Linked DNA regions of Aromatoleum aromaticum EbN1. The protein of the gene in region 1 binds, or shares a complex with, the protein of each later gene. Links are inferred from orthologs where the notes say so. Each region holds a gene or a part of one and is shown in the gene's direction. Other genes may lie near its edges.

What was found. Proteins that work in one complex are often made in the same cells at the same time.
Region 2: the proteins of hfq (region 1) and EBN1_RS05890 are in contact, whole or in part, in a crystal structure (PDB 3VU3), measured with the Escherichia coli proteins. The link is inferred for Aromatoleum aromaticum EbN1 from one-to-one orthologs.

Annotation. Positions count from the first base shown.
Region 1 is NC_006513.1:739,218-743,133, reverse strand. The notes cover bases 9-2,959. They hold hfq (RNA chaperone Hfq), read left to right. Parts: upstream 9-1,336; coding sequence 1,337-1,582; downstream 1,583-2,959. Other genes in these bases: hflK (FtsH protease activity modulator HflK), read left to right, coding at 2,799-2,959; hflX (ribosome rescue GTPase HflX), read left to right, coding at 1,627-2,784; der (ribosome biogenesis GTPase Der), read left to right, coding at 9-1,244. Outside these bases: more of der, read left to right, coding at 1-8; more of hflK, read left to right, coding at 2,960-3,916. UniProt on the Escherichia coli protein: RNA chaperone that binds small regulatory RNA (sRNAs) and mRNAs to facilitate mRNA translational regulation in response to envelope stress, environmental stress and changes in metabolite concentrations.
Region 2 is NC_006513.1:1,233,752-1,237,655, forward strand. Bases 664-3,602 are described here. They hold EBN1_RS05890 (catalase), read left to right. Parts: upstream 664-1,381; coding sequence 1,382-2,824; downstream 2,825-3,602. Other genes in these bases: EBN1_RS05880 (oxidoreductase), read right to left, coding at 664-737; EBN1_RS05885 (hypothetical protein), read right to left, coding at 886-1,131; EBN1_RS05895 (hypothetical protein), read right to left, coding at 2,742-3,149; EBN1_RS05900 (methyltransferase), read left to right, coding at 3,304-3,602. Also shown: more of EBN1_RS05880, read right to left, coding at 1-663; more of EBN1_RS05900, read left to right, coding at 3,603-3,904.

The DNA of each region.
Region 1 (3,916 bases):
TCGTGGCCGACCAGCCCGGGTTGACGCGCGACCGCCACTACGGCATCGGCCGCGTCGGCGACCGCGATTATCTCGTCGTCGACACGGCCGGCTTCGATCCGGTCGCCAAGGACGGCATCATGCACGAGATGGCACGGCAGGCCGAGCAGGCGATCGCCGAGGCCGACGCGCTGCTGTTCATGGTCGACGGCCGCAGCGGCCTCACGCCTCATGACGAACAGATCGCTGCACGCCTGCGCCGCGCCGGGCGCCCGGTCTATCTCGTCGTCAACAAGTCGGAAGGCATGGAGCGGACGATGGTCGCGGCCGAATTCCATGCGCTCGGGCTCGGCGATCCGCTGCCGGTTTCCGCCTCCCACGGCGAGGGGGTGAAACAGCTCCTCGACCTCGTGCTCGGCGCCTTTCCGCCGGATGTGGAGCCCGAAGAGGACGAGGGGCGCACGCCACGGATCGCGATCGTCGGCCGTCCGAACGTCGGCAAGTCGACTTTCGTCAACAGCCTGCTCGGCGAGGAGCGCGTCATCGCGTTCGACATGCCGGGCACGACACGCGATGCAATCGCGATCCCGTTCGAACGCGACGGGCGCCACTACACGCTGATCGATACGGCCGGCCTGCGCCGGCGCGGCAAAGTGTTCGAGGCGGTCGAGAAGTTCTCGGTGATCAAGACGCTGCAGGCGATCGAGCAGGCGAATGTGGTCGTCCTGGTGCTCGACGCATCGCAGGATATTTCCGACCAGGATGCGCATATCGCGGGATTCATCCTCGAGGCGGGACGCGCGCTGGTCGTCGCAGTCAATAAATGGGACGACGTCGACGACTACCGCCGCGAGCTCATCAAGCAGGACCTCACGCGCAAGCTCAATTTCCTCTCGTTCGCGCGCTTTCACTACATTTCGGCACTGAAGGGCGCGGGCGTTGCCGCAGTCATGAAGTCGGTCGACGCAGCGTATGCCGCTGCGATGGTCAACCTGTCGACCCCGCGCCTCACGCGCACGATGCAGGCTGCGCTCGCGAAACAGGCACCGCCGCGCCACGGGGTTTTCCGGCCGAAGATGCGTTATGCGCATCAGGGCGGCAACAACCCTCCGGTGGTCGTCATTCACGGCGCGGCACTCGATCATGTGCCGACCTCGTACGTGCGCTATCTCGAACGGACCTTCATGGAGGCGTTCAAGCTGCAGGGAACGCCGTTGCGGATACAATTCCGTACTGCGCACAATCCGTTTATAGGGAAAGAATAGGCTCCGCACCGGGAGGACGTGCCGGCGCCAATATTGCGGCGCAGCATATAATCCTTTACATTCACAAGAAGATAGAGCTTCGAGGTTTTAAAATGAGCAATAAAGGGCAACTTCTACAAGACCCGTTTCTGAATACCTTGCGCAGGGAGCATGTGCCGGTCGCGATTTACCTGGTGAATGGCATCAAGCTGCAGGGCCAGATCGAATCCTTCGACCAATACGTCGTTCTGCTGAAGAACACCGTTACCCAGATGGTCTACAAGCATGCGATCTCCACGGTCGTGCCTGCACGTCCGGTCAATATCCAGCAGCAGGATTCGGGTGAAGGCAATAGCTGAGTCCCGATCCATCGAGCAGTCATTCCCGGCTTTGTCGAGTCTCCATGTTTGAGCGTCCTGCTTCCGGTGAGCGGGCCGTTCTTGTTCAACTCGATCTGAATCAGGGGGCACTCGACGAACGCCTTTCCGAACTCAGGCTGCTCGCCGTCAGCGCGGGCGCGAGTGTCGAAGCGGTCATCGGCGGGCGGCGTGCAAAGCCCGATCCGGCGCTGTTCGCCGGGCGCGGGAAAGTCGACGAGATTGCCGAGGCGTTGCGCGTTCATGACGCCGACCTCGTCATTTTCAATCACGCGCTGTCGCCGGCACAGCAGCGCAACCTCGAGCGTTCGCTCGAGTGCCGTGTCATCGACCGCACTGCACTGATCCTCGACATCTTCGCGCAGCGCGCGCGCAGCCACGAAGGCAAGCTGCAGGTCGAACTCGCGCAGCTCGACCACCTGTCGACACGGCTCGTCCGCGGCTGGACTCACCTCGAGCGGCAGAAAGGCGGCATCGGCCTGCGCGGGCCGGGCGAGACGCAGCTCGAAACCGACCGCCGCCTGCTCGGCATGCGGGTCAGGACGCTGAAAGAGCGGCTGGCCCGGATCGAGAAGCAGCGCCGCGTGCGTCGGCGCGGCCGGCTGGGGCGGGGCGTGCTGTCGGTGTCCCTCGTCGGGTACACGAACGCCGGCAAATCGACGCTCTTCAACGCGTTGACGAAAGCCGGTGCGTACGCGGCCGACCAGCTGTTCGCGACGCTCGACACGACCTCGCGCCGTCTGTATGTCGGCGAGGGGGGGAATGTCGTGCTCTCGGATACCGTCGGTTTCATCCGCGATCTTCCGCATTCCCTGGTCGCGGCTTTTCACTCCACGCTCGAGGAAACCGCCAGCGCCGACCTGTTGCTGCACGTCGTCGATGCAGCCAGCGAGGACCGTGAAGCGCAAGTCGATGCGGTCAATCGCGTGCTCGTCGAGATCGGCGCGGGCGACGTGCCGCAGATCATGGTGATGAACAAGATCGACCTCACCCAGGCCGAAGCGGCGGCCAACCGGGATGAATATGGTAAGATCGACCGCGTTTTTTTGAGCGCCAGGACAGGCGAAGGACTGGGCCTGCTGCGCGATGCTCTGGCCGAAGCGGCACGTGCGGCTGCGGCTGCCCCGGAAGATCCTGCGGGATCTTCGCCGAATCTTACCGACATCGATCCTATTCAAACGTGATTACAGGCGTTCTAATGTCACTCAATGACCCTCGCTGGGGCAACCAGGGGAATGACGACGGCAAGCGCGGCGACGGAAATCGCGGCGGGAACCAGGGTCCCCCGGATCTCGAAGACATCTGGCGTGATTTCAACCAGCGGCTGTCGAGCATGTTCGGTGGCAAGCGCGGCGGACGCAACGGCGGCAGCGGTGGAGGCGGCGGCGGACCGCAGATGCCGCAGATTTCTTTCCGCCAGTTCGGCGGCGGAATCGGCGCGCTGCTGGCGCTGATTTTCATCGTCTGGCTCGCGAGCGGTTTCTACATTGTCGACGCGAACCAGCGCGGCGTCGTGCTGCGCTTCGGCAACTTCGTGCAGACCACCGATCCCGGCCTGCGCTGGCGCCTGCCTTATCCGATCGAGAGCAATGAGATCGTCGATCTGACCGGGGTGCGGACCGTCGAGGTCGGCTATCGCGGCACCGAGCGCAACAAGGTGCTGCGCGAGTCGCTGATGCTGACCGATGACGAAAACATCATCAATATCCAGTTCGCGGTCCAGTACGTGCTGAGCAGCCCGGAGAATTACCTGTTCAACAACCGCTTTCCGGACGAGTCGGTGATCCAGGCCGCCGAATCGGCAATGCGCGAGATCGTCGGCAGAAGCAAGATGGACTTCGTGTTGTATGAAGGACGCGAGCAGATCGCGGCGAGCGCCCACGAACTGATCCAGAAAATTCTGGATCGTTACGAAACGGGCATCCAGGTGAGTCGCGTGACGATGCAGAATGCGCAGCCGCCGGAGCAGGTTCAGGCAGCCTTCGACGATGCGGTGAAAGCGGGTCAGGATCGCGAGCGCGCGCGCAACGAGGGCGAGGCCTACGCGAACGACGTGATACCGCGCGCCCGCGGAACGGCATCCCGTCTTATCGAGGAGGCGAACGCCTATCGGGAGCGGGTAGTCGCGAATGCCGAGGGCGAGGCGAGTCGCTTCACCCAGGTGCTCGAGGAATACCGGCGCGCACCTGAGGTGACGCGCGAGCGGATGTATCTGGACACGATGCAGCACGTGATGTCGAATTCCAGCAAGGTGATGGTGGATGCGAAGGGCAACGGGAATCTGCTCCTGATGCCGCTCGACAAGCTGCTGCAGGG
Region 2 (3,904 bases), 490 kb from region 1 along the record:
AAGCACTCGTCTTCGCTGTTGCCGCCCCAGCGGTCCATCAGCTCGGCACCGTTCAGGCGCACGACGAGCGGATGCTCGGGAGTGGCCTGCTTGATCGAGTCGATCAGTTCGCGCATGAAGCGGCCGCGGTTCTCGATCGAGCCGCCGTATTCGTCGGTGCGCTGGTTCGTGAAGCGCGAGTTGAAGTTCGCCAGCAGATAGCCCATGAAGCTGGTCACTTCGGTGCCGTCGAAGCCCGCGCGGATCGCGCGTTTCGCGGCATCCGCGTGTTGGCCGATGATCGCGCGGATCTGCTCCTTCGTGACTTCCCTCGGCGGGCGGAAATGCGGCAGCGTCTGCGGCACGACCGACGGCTGGATGCAGTAGCCCAGGTCGATGCCCCCGTAGCGCCCGGCGTGCAGGATCTGCTGGATTGCGACCGCGCCGCCGTCGTGGATGTACTGCGCGATGGTCTCGAATTGCGGCAGGAACTTGTCGTCGAACAGCGCCACCTGGCGGAAGTACGATTTGCCTTCGCCGAGCGGGTCCGGGTATGCGCCCTGGTTCGTGATGATGCCGGCGCCGGTCGCGGCGATGACGCGCATGCGGGCGAGTTCGCGCGGCGTGATGTAGCCGTCGCGCGTGTTGTAGTTCGACACGCAGCACGCGCCGTACTTGACCATGTTCTTGGTCGGATACTTGCCGATCTGGCCGGGTTTGAACAGATGGGGGAGCTTGAGCTCGCCGGGTCGGGTCATGCGGGTCTCCAGTGGATTTCGTTGCTCATGAACGAAGCGTTGCAGGGATATGGGTAAAAACGGGGGTAAAAACGGGTCGGCGGGCCGGAGCGGGGAGCGCGCGGGAACTGCGCGACGCCCACCGCTCCATGCCGATTGCGTAGCAGCCTCACGCGGCGACGGTCGCGGTCTTTCGTCCTTTCACCGGCGGAAGGGAGTCCATGAACGCCCTCAGGCTGTCGCCCTGCATCTCGCGGATGAGCGCGACGACTTCGCCCAGCGACGAGGCGCACACGCACGAACAGACCGCGGGGAAGTCGCCCCTGCTGCGCGCCTCCGGCGCGGGCGCGTCGGCGGCCGCGTCCTCTTGCTCCAGTTCCTGAATGAGCGTCATCACATTGCCCAGTGCTGTCATGGCCTTTCCTCCTTCCACGAATCCACCTCGTCATCGAGGCGGCTGAATATGGATTCAATATAACCATGCACTGTTTGCGGCACCCCCCCCATGCGGGAGGGGTTTGCGTCGCCGATAGCCGCATTCCGGCGGCACTGCAATCACCGCTCGAGAGGGATTGATCGACGTCAAGGAAGCGGCTGTCGCTTCCGCCAGCATGCAGTTCGATACACAGTGGATGAACATTCCCGCAACAGACCAGGAGGACATCATGACGGAACATTCGAAACTCACCACGGCTGCGGGTTGCCCCGTCGTCGATAACCAGAACGTCATGACCGCCGGACCGCGCGGCCCGCAGTTGTTGCAGGACGTGTGGTTTCTCGAAAAGCTCGCCCACTTCGATCGCGAAGTGATTCCCGAGCGCCGCATGCATGCGAAAGGCTCCGGCGCCTACGGCACTTTCACCGTCACCAACGACATCACGCGGTACACGCGCGCGAAGCTCTTCTCCGAACTCGGCAAGAAAACCGATCTGTTCGTGCGGTTTTCCACCGTCGCGGGCGAACGCGGGGCGGCGGACGCGGAGCGGGACATCCGGGGCTTCGCGGTGAAGTTCTACACCGAGGAGGGAAACTGGGATCTCGTGGGCAACAACACGCCGGTGTTCTTCATGCGCGATCCGCTCAAGTTCCCGGACCTCAATCACGCGGTCAAGCGCGACCCGCGGACGAACCTGCGCAGCGCACGCAACAACTGGGATTTCTGGACTTCGCTCCCGGAGGCCCTGCACCAGGTCACCATCGTGATGAGCGACCGCGGCATCCCCGCGTCCTACCGCGAGATGCACGGATTCGGCTCGCACACCTTCAGCCTCATCAATGCGAACAACGAGCGCTACTGGGTCAAGTTCCACATGGAGTCGCTGCAGGGGATCCGCAACCTTACCGACGCGGAAGCCGAAGCGGCGATCGGCAAATGCCGCGAGACGCACCAGCGCGACCTGTTCGACGCGATCGAAAGGGGCGACTTCCCGAAGTGGAAGTTCTGCGTGCAGGTGATGCCCGAAGCGGACGCCGCGAAGGTTCCGTACCATCCGTTCGATCTCACGAAAGTCTGGCCGCACAAGGACTACCCGCTGATCGAGGTCGGCATCCTCGAACTCAATCGCAACCCGGCCAACTACTTCGCGGAAGTCGAGCAGGCGGCATTCAACCCGGCCAACGTCGTGCCCGGCATCGGCTTCTCGCCCGACAAGATGCTGCAGGGCCGGCTTTTTTCGTACGGCGATGCGCAGCGCTACCGCCTCGGCGTCAATCACGTGCACATCCCGGTCAATGCGCCGCGTTGCCCGGCGCACAGCTATCACCGCGATGGCGCGATGCGCGTGGATGCCAATTACGGCGCGACTCTCGGCTACGAGCCCAACAGCTACGGCGAGTGGCAGGAGCAGCCCGATTTCCGCGAGCCGCCGCTCGCGCTCGGCGGGGCGGCCGACCACTGGGACTTTCGAAAGGACGACGACGACTACTATTCGCAGCCGCGCGCGCTGTTCCGGCTGATGACGCCGGAGCAACGCCAGACGTTGTTCGAAAACACCGCCCGGGCGATGGGCGACGCCCCGCTCGAAATCAAGCAGCGCCATGTCGAGAACTGCTCACGGTGCGATCCGGCGTATGGCGCGGGCGTCGCGAAAGCGCTCGATCTCGGCTGAGTCCCGAACCGCCGCTCGCGGCGCCGCGGCATAAACTCGCGGCGTCCGGCGGTCGGCCTTCGAGGGCAAATTCCTTGACGTTCAGGTCATCCCACGGCTTCGCGCACTTGTCGGCGGCATCCCAGACGTAGATCTTGCCGTCGGCGTTGCGGACGAAATAGCCGTCCGGGCCGACGAGATGCGGCGCGTTCGTGTCCTTCTCCAGGAACTCCGCGTCGTAGAGCTCGTTGACCAGCACATGACACAGGCCCAGCGCGAACTGCCGGTCGGCCGCCGGGCGGAAGACCCCGGAAGAACGCGGCGCGAAGAATGCAGGCCTGGGCATCTGGCAGCGTCGGGATCGCGCTTCCACTGCCGCAGTTGCCTGCAGTTGCCAATCCGTTCGCTCGCCGGCAGCATGCAGGCGGGCACCAGGACCTTTCCGCCCGCTTTTCTGACGCTCCCTGAATCACTCCTTCCAACCCGGCTGCTCCCGCCCGATGAACCACCGCGAACGCCTTCTCGAACTGCAGTCGGTGCTGCTGCAATACCAGTCGCTATGGCGGCCGCAGCCTTTTCACGTCCGGCGCCCTGAATGGTGCGATCAGTGGCCGATGCTGGCCGAAGCGGTGCTCGGGTTCGACGAACCCGCGCTCGAGCGATTCACCGCCGATCCCGCCGCGTGCCGCGCGTGGCTCACGCTCCGGCTGCCGGCAGCTGCCACGCTCGAGCTGTTGTGCGACATACCGGCGCTCGTCCCGCGCGTGCTGCCGCCTGTCGACACCCGGTTCGACTGGTCGATTCCCGGACGCAAGCGCGAGCAGGTCGAAGCTTTCGCCGCGCACGGGCATGCCGCACAGGCGCCGTTGCTCGAATGGTGTGCCGGCAAAGGGCACTTGGGAAGGCGCCTCGCGCTCGCCGACCGGGTGCCGGTCCGCTCGCTGGAACTCGACCCGACGCTGTGCGAAGCGGCGCAACGCCTCGCACAGCGCGCCGGCGTCCAGCAGACCGTGCTGTGCGCAGACGCGCTCGCGCCGGGGTCGCGAACACACGTTCGCGGCCACACCGTCGTCGCGCTGCATGCGTGCGGCGAACTGCACC